Regions from separate parts of the Bacillus sp. SORGH_AS_0510 genome, predicted to be linked through region 2. Evidence: a T-box and tRNA genes for the amino acid it is inferred to sense, from the RefSeq annotation. Region 2 holds a T-box; the other holds one or more tRNA genes.

Region 1 (7,342 bases), 1.6 Mb from region 2:
GGGAGGACCATCTCCCAAGGCTAAATACTCCCTAGTGACCGATAGTGAACCAGTACCGTGAGGGAAAGGTGAAAAGCACCCCGGAAGGGGAGTGAAATAGTTCCTGAAACCGTGTGCCTACAAGTAGTTAGAGCCCGTTAATGGGTGATAGCGTGCCTTTTGTAGAATGAACCGGCGAGTTACGATCCCATGCAAGGTTAAGTTGAAGAGACGGAGCCGCAGCGAAAGCGAGTCTGAATAGGGCGAATGAGTATGTGGTCGTAGACCCGAAACCAGGTGATCTACCCATGTCCAGGGTGAAGTCCAGGTAACACTGGATGGAGGCCCGAACCCACGCACGTTGAAAAGTGCGGGGATGAGGTGTGGGTAGCGGAGAAATTCCAATCGAACTTGGAGATAGCTGGTTCTCTCCGAAATAGCTTTAGGGCTAGCCTCACGTTGTTAGAGTCTTGGAGGTAGAGCACTGTTTGGACTAGGGGCCCTCATCGGGTTACCGAATTCAGACAAACTCCGAATGCCAAAGACTTATCCGTGGGAGTCAGACTGCGAGTGATAAGATCCGTAGTCAAAAGGGAAACAGCCCAGACCACCAGCTAAGGTCCCAAAGTTTACGTTAAGTGGAAAAGGATGTGGAGTTGCTTAGACAACCAGGATGTTGGCTTAGAAGCAGCCACCATTTAAAGAGTGCGTAATAGCTCACTGGTCGAGTGACTCTGCGCCGAAAATGTACCGGGGCTAAACGTAACACCGAAGCTGTGGATTGACATCGTAGATGTCAGTGGTAGGAGAGCGTTCTAAGGGCGTTGAAGCTAGACCGTAAGGACTGGTGGAGCGCTTAGAAGTGAGAATGCCGGTATGAGTAGCGAAAGATGAGTGAGAATCTCATCCACCGTATGCCTAAGGTTTCCTGAGGAAGGCTCGTCCGCTCAGGGTTAGTCGGGACCTAAGCCGAGGCCGAAAGGCGTAGGCGATGGACAACAGGTTGATATTCCTGTACCACCTCTTTATCGTTTGAGTGATGGGGGGACGCAGGAGGATAGGGTAAGCGCGCTGTTGGATATGCGCGTCTAAGCAGTTAGGCTGGAAAGTAGGAAAATCCGCTTTCCGTAAAGGCTGAGCTGTGATAGCGAGGGAAATTTAGTACCGAAGTTCCTGATTCCACACTGCCAAGAAAAGCCTCTAGCGAGATAAAAGGTGCCCGTACCGCAAACCGACACAGGTAGGCGAGGAGAGAATCCTAAGGTGAGCGAGAGAACTCTCGTTAAGGAACTCGGCAAAATGACCCCGTAACTTCGGGAGAAGGGGTGCTTTTTGAGGTGAATAGCCTCGAAGAGCCGCAGTGAATAGGCCCAGGCGACTGTTTAGCAAAAACACAGGTCTCTGCGAAGCCGCAAGGCGAAGTATAGGGGCTGACGCCTGCCCGGTGCTGGAAGGTTAAGAGGAGGGGTTAGCGCAAGCGAAGCTCTGAATCGAAGCCCCAGTAAACGGCGGCCGTAACTATAACGGTCCTAAGGTAGCGAAATTCCTTGTCGGGTAAGTTCCGACCCGCACGAAAGGCGTAACGATCTGGGCACTGTCTCAACGAGAGACTCGGTGAAATTATAGTACCTGTGAAGATGCAGGTTACCCGCGACAGGACGGAAAGACCCCGTGGAGCTTTACTGTAGCCTGATATTGAATTTTGGTACAGCTTGTACAGGATAGGTAGGAGCCGTAGAAGCCGGAGCGCTAGCTTCGGTGGAGGCGTCGGTGGGATACTACCCTGGCTGTATTGAAATTCTAACCCGCACCCCTTATCGGGGTGGGAGACAGTGTCAGGTGGGCAGTTTGACTGGGGCGGTCGCCTCCTAAAGAGTAACGGAGGCGCCCAAAGGTTCCCTCAGAATGGTTGGAAATCATTCGTAGAGTGTAAAGGCACAAGGGAGCTTGACTGCGAGACCTACAAGTCGAGCAGGGACGAAAGTCGGGCTTAGTGATCCGGTGGTTCCGCATGGAAGGGCCATCGCTCAACGGATAAAAGCTACCCCGGGGATAACAGGCTTATCTCCCCCAAGAGTCCACATCGACGGGGAGGTTTGGCACCTCGATGTCGGCTCATCGCATCCTGGGGCTGTAGTCGGTCCCAAGGGTTGGGCTGTTCGCCCATTAAAGCGGTACGCGAGCTGGGTTCAGAACGTCGTGAGACAGTTCGGTCCCTATCCGTCGTGGGCGTAGGAAATTTGAGAGGAGCTGTCCTTAGTACGAGAGGACCGGGATGGACGCACCGCTGGTGTACCAGTTGTCTTGCCAAAGGCATCGCTGGGTAGCTATGTGCGGACGGGATAAGTGCTGAAAGCATCTAAGCATGAAGCCCCCCTCAAGATGAGATTTCCCATAGCGTCAAGCTAGTAAGAACCCTGAAAGATGATCAGGTTGATAGGTCAGAGGTGGAAGCGTGGTAACATGTGGAGCTGACTGATACTAATCGTTCGAGGACTTAACCAAGTTTTTAGCGAACTCAAATGTTTATTGAATTTTCTTCTACATTATCTAGTTTTGAGGGAATGAAAAAATATATTTTCCTCTTGAAAAAATTAAAAAAGACATTATAATAAAATAGTGTCAAATAAAATAGTCTGGTAATTATGGCGAGAAGGTCACACCCGTTCCCATACCGAACACGGAAGTTAAGCTTCTCAGCGCCGATGGTAGTTGGGACGAAAGTCCCTGTGAGAGTAGGACATTGCCAGGCTGTTATATTATTGTTCCGCAGTAGCTCAGTGGTAGAGCTATCGGCTGTTAACCGATCGGTCGTAGGTTCGAGTCCTACCTGCGGAGCCATTTTTATGTCATCAAGTAAATTCAGCTATGCTTCCATAGCTCAGTAGGTAGAGCACTTCCATGGTAAGGAAGAGGTCAGCGGTTCGAGCCCGCTTGGAAGCTTACCTATATTAATATTATGGCCCCTTGGTCAAGCGGTTAAGACACCGCCCTTTCACGGCGGTAACACGGGTTCGAATCCCGTAGGGGTCACCATTTCGGAGGATTAGCTCAGCTGGGAGAGCATCTGCCTTACAAGCAGAGGGTCGGCGGTTCGATCCCGTCATCCTCCACCATATAATATGCCGGTGTAGCTCAATTGGTAGAGCACGACCGAATAAGCTTCCTGAAATATCATCAGCATACTGACCGAGCTGCTCCTTGAATAAGCTTTCTGAGGTCAGGATGACGATAATAAGGACAGCGTGTACAATCTAATATTTTTTTCAAACTATTTGCCGGTGTAGCTCAATTGGTAGAGCAACTGACTTGTAATCAGTAGGTTGGGGGTTCAAGTCCTCTCGCCGGCACCACTTTTTAAAAATAAATATGGAGGGGTAGCGAAGTGGCTAAACGCGGCGGACTGTAAATCCGCTCCCTCCGGGTTCGGCGGTTCGAATCCGTCCCCCTCCACCATTTATATTTTTAAAAAAGTTGGACATACTATAAGTGTAAATCACTATTGGGCTATAGCCAAGCGGTAAGGCATCGCACTTTGACTGCGACATGCGTTGGTTCAAATCCAGCTAGCCCAGCCAAGAGCCATTAGCTCAGTTGGTAGAGCATCTGACTTTTAATCAGAGGGTCGAAGGTTCGAGTCCTTCATGGCTCATAATTAAAGATAAAACCCTGGGAGATATATCCTCGGGTTTTATCTACGAGTTTGCGGAAGTAGTTCAGTGGTAGAACACCACCTTGCCAAGGTGGGGGTCGCGGGTTCGAATCCCGTCTTCCGCTCCATAGATGGGGCCTTAGCTCAGCTGGGAGAGCGCCTGCTTTGCACGCAGGAGGTCAGCGGTTCGATCCCGCTAGGCTCCACCATCACACTACATAATTCGCCTTAAATCAGATGATGATTTAAGGCTTTTTTTATTTTTATGAGCTGGAATTTTATCTTATAAGAATAGAAGGTCGCATAGAGAGGTTCTATGAGCCTGTGATCTGGATTATTAAGAGAGAAAGGTCGCGTAGAGGGGTTCTATGAGCCCGAGATCTGGATTATTAAGAAAAAAAGGACGCATAGAGAGGTTCTATGAGCCCGAGATCTGGATTATTAAGAAAAAATGGACGCGTAGAGAGGTTCTATGAGCCCGAGATCTAGATTATTAAGAATAAAAGGACGCGTAGAGAGGTTCTATGAGCCCGAGATCTGGATTATTAAGAGAGAAAGGAAGCGTAGAGGGGTTCTATGAGCCCGAGATCTGAATTATAAAGAGGGAAAGGACGCGTAGAGGGTGTTCTATGAGCCCGAGATCTAGATTATAAAGAGAGAAAGGTCGCGTAGAGAGGTGCTATGAGCCCGAATTCTGGATTGTTAAGAAAAAAAGGACGCGTAGAGGGGTTCTATGAGCCTATGATCTGGATTATTAAGAAAAAAAGGACGCGTAAAGAGGTGCTATGAGCCCGAACTCTGGATTGTTAAGAAAAAAAGGTCGCGTAGAGCAGTCCCTGAATCATAATCATGATTTTTTAGTAAAAACACCCGAACACCCTACCGCTTACCGCATATATATACACAATTCTGTCGAGTTGAGTCATTTGTTTGAAAGCGGTTAAAATAGAAGTAATAAGGGCTAGGGAGGAATTGCATTGACTAAGAAACTTTCAATTATTGGAATGCCTATGGACTTAGGCCAAATGCGTCGTGGAGTAGATATGGGGCCTAGTGCCATCCGCTATGCAGGAATCTACGAGCGATTAAAACCGCTGTTTGAAGAAATTCATGATTTAGGTGATATCCCGGTCGGAAGACCTGAAGTTGTCGTAGATAAGGAATCGAATTTACGAAATTTAGACCTGGTTGCCGAAAAAAGTACTTTGCTGGCTGAGAAAGTAGACGAGGCTGTCCAATCTGGAGCATTTCCACTTGTTTTGGGTGGAGACCATAGCATTGCGATTGGTACATTAGCTGGTGTTTCTAAGCATTATAAAAATCTTGGTGTGATCTGGTATGATGCGCATGGTGATTTGAATACAGCGGAGACAAGCCCAACAGGAAACATCCATGGAATGCCTTTAGCAGTCAGCCTTGGATGGGGTCACTCTTTATTAACCCAGATCCTTAACTATTCCCCAAAAGTAAAGCCTGAAAATGTAGTCATTATTGGTGCAAGAGCACTTGATGATGGTGAAAAAGAATTAATAAAAGAAAAAGGGATAAAAGTCTATACCATGCATGAAATCGACCGTTTAGGTATGACGAAAGTAATGGAAGAAACTATTTCATATCTTAAGGAAAAAAACAGATGGGGTTCACTTGTCACTAGATTTAGATGGATTAGATCCAAGCGACGCTCCAGGAGTAGGTACACCGGTTATGGGCGGAATAAGCTACAGAGAAAGTCATCTTGCGATGGAAATGCTCGAGGAAGCGAAAATTATTACTTCTGCAGAATTCGTAGAAGTGAATCCCATTTTAGATGAAAAGAATAAAACAGCTGTCTGTGCTGTTGAACTGATGGGATCATTATTTGGAGAAAAACTTTTATAATAAATTAAAAGCAGCTGCCCGAATTTCTGCAGCTGCTTTTTACATTTTTGATTCTAAGGTATGATATTGATACAGTAATAAATCGAGCTTTTTACTTGCTGCTATGACGCGGGGATGTAACAAAGAAGTCTCAGATGCAAGCCGAACCATTTCATGTCGGCAGTTTTCTATTTCCTCCAATAATTTAGGACGTTGAAGACCCACTTTGCCATTACCTCTTTTCTATAAAATCGTTATTGTTATCTTTTTACCCCAAGGAAAAAACTTTAAACTAATTGCTTACCGTAATTAGTAAATTTTTGTTAATATTATAGATGTTGAGAAGATTTTTCGTTTTAAACGAAACTTTTTTGCTAGGGATACGTAGTATCGTATAGCAGCATTGGAGCTGAGGTAATTTAATGGAAGCTATTATTAAAAAAAGAATAAAACAAGTTATTAAAGGCGACCAAGATGCCTTTGGTGAAATCGTTGAGATATATAAAAATAGCGTCTATCAGCTTTGTTATAGAATGCTTGGGAATCGCCATGAAGCAGAAGACGTAGCACAGGAAGCTTTTATCCGTGCATATGTAAATATCAAATCGTTTAACCAAGACTTAAAGTTTTCAACCTGGCTGTTTCGGATTGCTACTAATTTATGTATTGATCGCATGAGAAAAAAGAAACCCGATTATTATTTAGATGCAGAGGTAGCAGGAACAGAAGGATTAACGATGTATGCGCAGGTCCCATCAAATACGCCGTTGCCGGAAAAAGAGGTTGAAAGCTTAGAACTGCATGAAACTGTTCAGCAGGAAATATTAAAACTGCCAGAAAAATACCGTTCTGCAATCGTATTAAAATACATTGAAGAACTGTCATTAAATGAAATTAGTGAAATTCTTGATTTGCCACTAGGAACGGTCAAAACAAGAATTCACCGAGGACGAGAAGCGTTGAGACAACAATTAAGATATGTGTGATAAGAGGTGAAACGTTAAATGTGTCCAGAACAAATCATTGAACTAATGCACGAATTTTTAGATGAAGAAATAGAACCAGAAAAGGAACAAATATTAAGAGAGCATCTTAAAAGCTGCGCAGAATGCGATGCGATTTTTCATGAACTAAAAAGAACGATTGCTTTTGTAAAGAGCACTTCTCATATGCAAGCTCCAGATGATTTTACGGCGAATGTGTTAGCTCGTCTCCCAAAAGAAAAGAAACAGATTTCGATGCAGAGATGGTTGAAGAATCATCCTATACTTGCTGCCGCATCCGTATTCGTAGTCTTAATGTTGGGAAGCTTATTCTCTACATGGAACCAGGACCAGGAATTTGCTGTATCTAAGCAAAAGAACCTTATCGTCAAAAATAATACTGTTATTGTTCCTAAAGGGGAAGTTGTAAAGGGCGATGTTACTGTTCGTAATGGAAAACTGAAAATAGAGGGAGAAGTCCAAGGAGACGTGACAGTCATCCATGGTGAGAAATATTTAGCGTCTGCGGGACATGTAACCGGAAAAATTGAAGAGGTAAATGAGGTGTTTGACTGGATATGGTATCATATGAAAAAGACAGGACAAGATGTCTTGGCCCTTTTTGACCAGCCAGCAACAAATTAAAGACAAATCACTCTGTGTATGAGTGATTTGTTTTTTTACAAGGCTCTGTTAAACTTGCCTGTTGATTTCCGCTCCAGACGCGAGCGGTTCGTGGGTGTTTCGGCGAGCCTCCTCGACGCAAGCGTCTGCGGGGTCTCCCCTGAACCATACTCCCACAGGAGTCTTCGCGTCTTCCGCTCCAATCAACAGGGTGCAATAATCAACATTGTTCTTTAACACAGCCTTT
Region 2 (7,342 bases):
ATCAATATGTTAATCAAGATCAGCTACCAAGTTTAATTGAGCGGACGCAGCCTGTTGCCCTTCAGGTTCAAAAGAGTGAACCGAAGTCACAAGAAGAGCAGCTAATCCGTTATTTTGAGACCACTTCCCCATTAAGGGTCATGAAGGATTTATCCGGCGGTGGAGAACCATCCAAGTCTGATTTACAGATCATTGAGGAAGTGATGTTCAAACAAAAGCTGCTACCTGGTGTCATTAATGTACTGATACAATTTGTCATGCTCAAAACAGATATGAAACTTACCAAAGGGTATGTAGAAAAGATAGCAAGTCATTGGGCAAGGAAACAGGTGAAAACAGTAAAGCAAGCTATGGAGCTTGCCAAAAACGAACACCGGACGTATATCGGCTGGACCGAAAACCAAAAAACAGGGAAAGCGTCGAAGCAGAAAACTATTCGTAAAGAATTGATTCCTGAATGGTTTGCGGATGGTTCTGAAGAAGGAAAAGCAGAGGCGCAAACAAACAAATCGGAAGATGATGAAGCAAAAAAACGTGCAATCGAAGAGAAATTAAAGGCTTTTAGAAAGTAGGAGGTGAATGAGATGGAAAGAATAAACAAAACATTACAACGACTAGCTTCAAATGAAAGTTTTAAACAACGATACGAAAAACAGCGACAGGAAGTTCTTCAGAATCGTGATATTAAGGCGTTTTTAGCTCGACATCAAGAGATTACACCACAGATAGTTGAAAAAAGTATGAGTAAATTATTTGAATTTACGAAGCAAAGTCAGGATTGTGAGCACTGTGAAAGTCTTGGAAAGTGTATTAATTTCATGCAGGGCTACCAACCTGAGCTAGTGCAATCCTTAAACTCGATTGATGTGGTGTATAAGCGATGCCCTAGAAAAATAATGGCAGATGAGAAAAAGAAAAACGAAAAGCTGATAAAAAGTCTTTATGTACCGAGAGATATATTGGAAGCTACGTTTGAGGATTTTGAAGGAGATACTGGCAGACTGGATGCGGTGGATAAGGCTGCGACTTTCCTGATGAATTATGAAAAAGGAAAAAAACAAAAAGGTTTATATCTCTACGGAAAATTTGGTGTGGGGAAGTCGTTCTTGTTAGGGGCTATAGCAAATGAACTTGCTAAAAAGCAGATTTCAACGATGATTGTTTATGTTCCAGAATTACTAAGAGAGATGAAAAGCTCTATTGCTGATTCGACACTTAATGAAAAAATTGAAGCACTCAAAAAAGAACCGGTGTTAATGTTAGATGATATAGGAGCGGAGGCTATGTCCAGTTGGACGAGGGATGAGGTATTAGGCCCAATCTTACAGTTCCGTATGCTAGAAAATCTTCCGACCTTCTTCACTTCCAATTTTGATTTTCAAGGGTTGGAGCATCATTTAACCTACAGCCAACGTGGTGAAGAGGAAAAAATGAAAGCGATGCGAATCATGGAGAGAATTCGCACCTTAAGTGAGCCTGTGCTTGTTAGCGGACCCAATAGACGTTAGTCTCGTTTCTAAGGGATTACCAATCGATGGTAATCCCTTTTTGCGTTAAAATGAGAATAAAAATTGACTTCGAGAATTGTCCTTCTCCAGCGCCTAGCCCCTCGGGTCAAATAACCTTCTGCAAGTAAAGTCAAAGAGCGACTTTTCTTGCAGAAGAACATTTGCCTGTCGGGGCTGAGCAAGGCGCTTCCGCTTTTCTTAATTATTATATTAAAACTACAAGTATCTAACTTCTAATTTGGCCAAGTCCCCCATATATATTAAAACAGAGATTGCCTCAAAGGGGGGATTTGGTTGGCGGAAATCATCTTCCAAAGCAAGGTGGAAGCACAAAAATTTTATAACCACTTGCTGAAGTATGTACCATATAATCCAGAACATGAAACTATTCTTCTTTTAGAAGATCGACATATAGTAAAAATAGTAGATTTATGTTTTTCAACCGATTTATTTGACTCGGTGAAGCTGGCTTTTTATCAGTTTATAACGAATACAAAACGAGATAACTGGTTTAGAGAGATTTTATGCGATCAATATTACTTTACAGATATGGAAGAGCAACAGCAGATTATCGATATCATTTATTCGATTTTGGATGGGCAAAGAGAGGATTTGTCTGTATTCTTAAAAGAAATAAATGACGAGTCTGATTTAATTAGGACGGCAATTGATGAAATCCTGCAAGATCATGTCACGTTCTCATTTGATTCCTTTGTTAAATTCCGCTTGCGTTCCTATCTGCAGGCACTGGAAAGCTATATCGAGATTGCTATTGATGAATACAAGATGGAGCAGGAATATCAAATGTTTGTTCACATGCTTAGGGACTTTTTAGTGAACCGGGAACCCAAAATGAATACCCTTCATTTATTGTTTGATGAGGAAATTACTTTTTATAATGAGCACTTTGTTGAGATTAAAAGAGGAGAGTTAACAAGGTTGATCGATCGGAAGCTGTTAGTGAATCACCCTGTCTATATAGATTCCGTTTCCATTGCGCCGCTGTTGTCACTTGCACCAACCTTTATTTTTATTTATACCAAGGATCCTGACGAGCCTTTGGTGAGAACGATTAAGAACATTTTTGAGGAGAGAGTGACGGTTAAGGAATTTTCTGCGCTGCGAAAAGTAAGAAAATGTACTGCTGAAACAGACTCATCGGAAAATCATGCATAAAAGAATAAAATAATGTCAATATTTAGTTTTATGTACCTTGCTTTTTTGAAAGGAAATCATTATAATAACGTACATAGCAAAATATGTAGTAAAAGTAATGATAAGGACAACAGTATTTCATTTACGGTTTTTAGAGAGGAAGACCACCGGCTGAAAGTCTTCTAACACGGGATAAATACTTACCACCTTTAAACTTCAACAGTGAACATTTCCTAATTTTGTGGAATTAGTAATTGTTGACGGCAACAGCCGTTACCTGACCAAAGTCATGATCGACGAATTATGTTGAACATGAAAAATTGGGTGGAACCACGTGTTAATCAAAACTCGTCCCTATTCCAGGGACGGGTTTTTTTATTTTTTAGCTCTGTTAAAGAACAGTGATAATTTTTTCACCCGTTGATTGGAGCGGAAGGCACGAAGACTCCTGTGGGAGTATGGTTCAGGAGAGACCCCGCAGGCGCAAGCGCCGAGGAGGCTCGCCGAAACACCCACGGACCGCTCGTGCCTGGAGCGGAAATCAACAGGCAAGTTTAACAAAGCCTATTTTTTATAAAGCGATAGATGGATAATTGTCCGCTATCGCTCAAATCAAAGGAGGAATTACCATGTCAGACGTTGTTAAGATTTCGTTTCCAGATGGGGCAGTAAAGGAGTTCCCACGCGGAACAACAACGGAAGATATTGCTGCTTCCATTAGCCCAGGCCTTAAGAAAAAAGCAATTGCCGGTAAATGGAACGGACAAATGTATGATCTTCGCCGTCCAATCATGGAAGACGGTTCTATAGAAATCGTTGTACCTGATTCAAGTGACGCTTTAGAGGTGTTGCGTCATAGTACTGCGCACTTAATGGCTCAAGCTGTAAGAAGATTGTATCCAAATGTAAACCTTGGAGTAGGTCCAGTAATCGAGGGTGGTTTTTATTATGATATGGATCTTGATGTGTCATTAACTCCAGAGGACCTTCCAAAAATCGAAAAAGAAATGGCGAAAATCGTTAATGAAAATATTGAGATTGTTCGCAAGGAAGTAAGCCGTGCTGACGCTGTTCAATTATTTAAAGAAGCAGGAGACCCTTACAAGCTTGAACTAATTGAAGCAATCCCTGATGAAGAAACAGTGACAATTTACGAACAAGGTGATTTCTTTGACCTTTGCCGTGGAGTTCATGTTCCTTCGACTGGAAAAATTAAAGAATTCAAGCTCTTAAGCATTGCGGGTGCCTACTGGCGTGGTGACAGCAATAATAAGATGTTGCAGCGTGTGTATGGAACAGCGTTCTTTAAGAAAGAGGACTTGGCTGAACACCTTCGCCTACTTGAAGAAGCGAAAGAGCGTGATCATCGTAAAATTGGTAAAGAGTTAAGCTTATTTACAACTAATCAATTGGTTGGTCAAGGTTTACCATTATGGCTTCCAAAAGGTGCTACTATCCGCCGTGTAATTGAACGTTATATTGTCGATAAAGAACAACGACTTGGCTATGACCATGTGTATACACCGGTTATGGGTAGTGTTGACCTATACAAAACTTCTGGTCACTGGGATCACTATCATGAAGATATGTTCCCGGTTATGGAGATGGAGAACGAACAGTTAGTTTTACGTCCAATGAACTGTCCGCACCATATGATGGTGTATAAGAATACAATCCATAGCTATCGTGAACTGCCAATTCGTATCGCAGAGCTTGGATTAATGCACAGATATGAAATGTCTGGTGCCTTAGCTGGACTGCAGCGTGTTCGTGGAATGACATTAAATGATGCACACATTTTCGTTCGTCCGGATCAAATCAAAGATGAATTTAAGCGTGTGGTGAACTTAGTCCTTAATGTATATAAGGATTTCAATATTACCGACTATTCGTTCCGCCTTTCTTACCGCGATCCACAAGATACTGAAAAGTATTTTAACGATGACGCCATGTGGGAAAAAGCACAAAGCATGCTCAAGGAAGCAATGGATGATCTTGGTTTGGATTATTTTGAGGCAGAAGGAGAAGCTGCATTCTATGGTCCAAAGCTTGATGTTCAGGTGAAAACAGCCCTAGGTAAAGATGAAACACTTTCCACTGTTCAACTGGACTTCTTACTTCCAGAGCGATTTGATTTAACATACGTAGGTGAAGATGGTAAGCAACATCGTCCGGTTGTTATCCACCGCGGAGTTGTTTCAACAATGGAACGTTTTGTTGCCTTCTTAATTGAAGAGTATAAAGGAGCATTCCCAACTTGGTTAGCACCAGTCCAAGTTCAAGTTATTCCTGTTTCTCCGGGAGCACACTTTGATTATGCAAAACAAGTTCAGGAACAGCTTCAAAATGAAGGCTTCCGTGTAGAATTAGATGGCCGTGATGAAAAAATTGGCTATAAAATCCGTGAAGCGCAAATGCAAAAAATTCCATATATGCTTGTTGTCGGCGACAAAGAAGTGGAAAATAATGCTGTTAACGTTCGTAAATATGGTGAACAAAATTCCGAAACAAAGCCTTTTGCAGACTTCTTAGCTGCAATTAAAGCAGAAGTGCAAAAAGGTTAATAAACAAAGAAAGAGTGGGTGACTCCTCTCTTTCTTTGTTTATTTAGAAAAAATCTATTGAATAATTTTTGATTTCTTGCTACAATAAATTTCGTTGTCATGAGTAAATAGTTTGTTTGACAATACGTCTTTGTTTATGTTATAGTAATCAAGGTTAAATTGAATATTGTTTTGGGAAAAGAAGAAGCACCCGCTTCTCACCTGATTGACGCATATGGGCAGTTGGCAGGTTTTACGTGAACTTTTTGTTTATTTACTTATGTTTCGTAAAGTGTGGGTGTATGCATCCGCACTTTTTTGTTTGTGTACTTAAGAAATAGCACGTATAAAAAGTTTTAATACCTGTCGATTCCAACGAGGGTGTCATTTGTAAGGTGAATCATTCTTATACCCAGACGTTGTATTCGTAATAAACCTTGGAGGTGGCTAATTATTAGCAAAGACATGTTGTTAAATGAGGGCATCCGAGCTCGCGAAGTTCGCTTAATTGATCAAAATGGCGAACAGTTAGGGATCAAATCCAAAAACGAAGCGTTGGAAATTGCCGGACGAGTAAATCTTGATTTGGTACTTGTAGCACCAAATGCAAAGCCTCCGGTAGCCCGGATTATGGACTATGGCAAATTCAAATTCGAGAATCAAAAGAAAGAAAAAGAAGCTCGTAAGAATCAAAAGATTATTACTACTAAAGAAGTTCGTCTAAGCCCAACGATAGATGAGCATGACTTTAATACAAAGCTTCGTAATGCTATTAAGTTTTTGGAAAAAGGCGACAAAGTAAAAGCTTCCATCCGTTTCAAGGGTAGAGCAATTACACATAAAGAAATTGGTCAACGTGTATTAGACCGTTTCTCTGAAGCATGCAAGGAAGTAGCGACTATTGAGTCACATCCAAAAATGGATGGCCGAAGCATGTTCCTGGTTTTAGCACCTAAAGCTGATAAGTAATAAGGAGGATATTCCAATGCCAAAAATGAAAACTCACCGCGGCGCTGCAAAGCGTTTCAAAAAGACTGGTTCTGGTCAACTTAAGCGTGACCATGCTTATACAAGCCACTTATTCGCGAACAAATCTACAAAAGCTAAGCGTAAACTTCGCAAAGGAACTCTTGTTTCTAAAGGCGATTTCAAACGCATTCGTCAATTATTAACTTACGTAAAATAATCTCGGACAGATCGATTTATTCTAGGAGGGAAATTACATGCCACGTGTAAAAGGCGGTACAGTTACTCGCAAACGTCGTAAAAGAGTTCTTAAATTAGCAAAAGGTTATTTCGGTTCAAAACATACATTATATAAAGTTGCTAACCAACAGGTTATGAAATCATTAATGTATGCTTTCCGCGATCGTCGTCAAAAGAAGCGCGACTTCCGCAAACTTTGGATTACTCGTATCAACGCAGCAGCTCGTATGAACGGTCTTTCTTACAGCCGTTTAATGCACGGCTTAAAGCTTGCTGGTATCGAAGTAAACCGCAAGATGCTTGCTGAATTAGCAGTTAGCGATGCTAACGCATTTGCTGAATTAGCAAACCTAGCTAAGCAACAACAAAAATAATTAAAAGATATAAAGCCATTCTCTTTTGAGGATGGCTTTTTCTGTAAGGGGGAGTCAGAATGAATGGCAGAATGGTTTTACTTGTAGTCTATGTAATCATGAACTTAATAGGACTTTTTATAATGGGAGAAGATAAAAAGCGTGCGAGGAAGCATGAGTACCGAATTTCAGAGAGAACACTTTGGCTGGTAGCTCTCTTCGGTGGAGCTGTTGGGTCAACTATTGGTATGCAGCTATACCGTCATAAAACAAAACATGCAGCATTTAAAATCGGCTTTCCTTTCTTAGCAGTAATTGAACTGATTCTCTTTATAAAGGTTTGGTGGTGATTTGGATGAATCTAGAAAAATTATTTCACATGCAAAAGGCTTTAGACTCTCATATAGAAGAAAAGCATGAATTGCAAAAGGAAAATTTATTTGAAAGAAAGGCCCTTGCATTGCTAGTGGAAATTGGGGAATTGGCAAACGAAACACGTTGTTTTAAGTTTTGGAGTGTTAAGCCATCCTCAGAAAAAGATGTTATTCTTGAAGAGTTTGTAGACGGAATCCATTTT

Evidence for each region. A T-box is a leader RNA that pairs with one kind of tRNA and senses whether it is charged. The one in region 2 lies ahead of thrS (threonine--tRNA ligase), so its partner is inferred to be a tRNA-Thr.
Region 1: it has a tRNA-Thr gene. The T-box ahead of thrS (threonine--tRNA ligase) is inferred to sense a tRNA for this amino acid. The anticodon was not compared.

What each region holds. Positions count from the first base shown of each region.
Region 1 is NZ_JAUTAU010000001.1:51,414-58,755, reverse strand. It holds rRNA gene QE429_RS00360 (23S ribosomal RNA) at 1-2,484, shown strand, start outside; rRNA gene rrf (5S ribosomal RNA) at 2,615-2,731, shown strand; tRNA gene QE429_RS00350 (tRNA-Asn) at 2,746-2,820, shown strand; tRNA gene QE429_RS00345 (tRNA-Thr) at 2,850-2,922, shown strand; tRNA gene QE429_RS00340 (tRNA-Glu) at 2,941-3,015, shown strand; tRNA gene QE429_RS00335 (tRNA-Val) at 3,020-3,095, shown strand; tRNA gene QE429_RS00330 (tRNA-Thr) at 3,257-3,332, shown strand; tRNA gene QE429_RS00325 (tRNA-Tyr) at 3,351-3,435, shown strand; tRNA gene QE429_RS00320 (tRNA-Gln) at 3,483-3,557, shown strand; tRNA gene QE429_RS00315 (tRNA-Lys) at 3,559-3,631, shown strand; tRNA gene QE429_RS00310 (tRNA-Gly) at 3,685-3,759, shown strand; tRNA gene QE429_RS00305 (tRNA-Ala) at 3,765-3,840, shown strand; partial or broken gene rocF (arginase) at 4,636-5,509, shown strand; gene QE429_RS00295 (aspartyl-phosphate phosphatase Spo0E family protein) at 5,549-5,713, opposite strand; gene sigW (RNA polymerase sigma factor SigW) at 5,911-6,474, shown strand; gene QE429_RS00285 (anti-sigma factor family protein) at 6,493-7,116, shown strand.
Region 2 is NZ_JAUTAU010000001.1:1,654,995-1,662,336, forward strand. It holds gene QE429_RS08375 (replication initiation and membrane attachment family protein) at 1-572, shown strand, start outside; gene dnaI (primosomal protein DnaI) at 585-1,508, shown strand; gene ytxC (putative sporulation protein YtxC) at 1,803-2,684, shown strand; T-box leader at 2,773-3,022, shown strand; gene thrS (threonine--tRNA ligase) at 3,293-5,227, shown strand; ribosomal protein L20 leader region at 5,400-5,532, shown strand; gene infC (translation initiation factor IF-3) at 5,657-6,175, shown strand; gene rpmI (50S ribosomal protein L35) at 6,192-6,392, shown strand; gene rplT (50S ribosomal protein L20) at 6,430-6,786, shown strand; gene QE429_RS08410 (DUF1294 domain-containing protein) at 6,846-7,115, shown strand; gene QE429_RS08415 (dUTP diphosphatase) at 7,121-7,342, shown strand, end outside.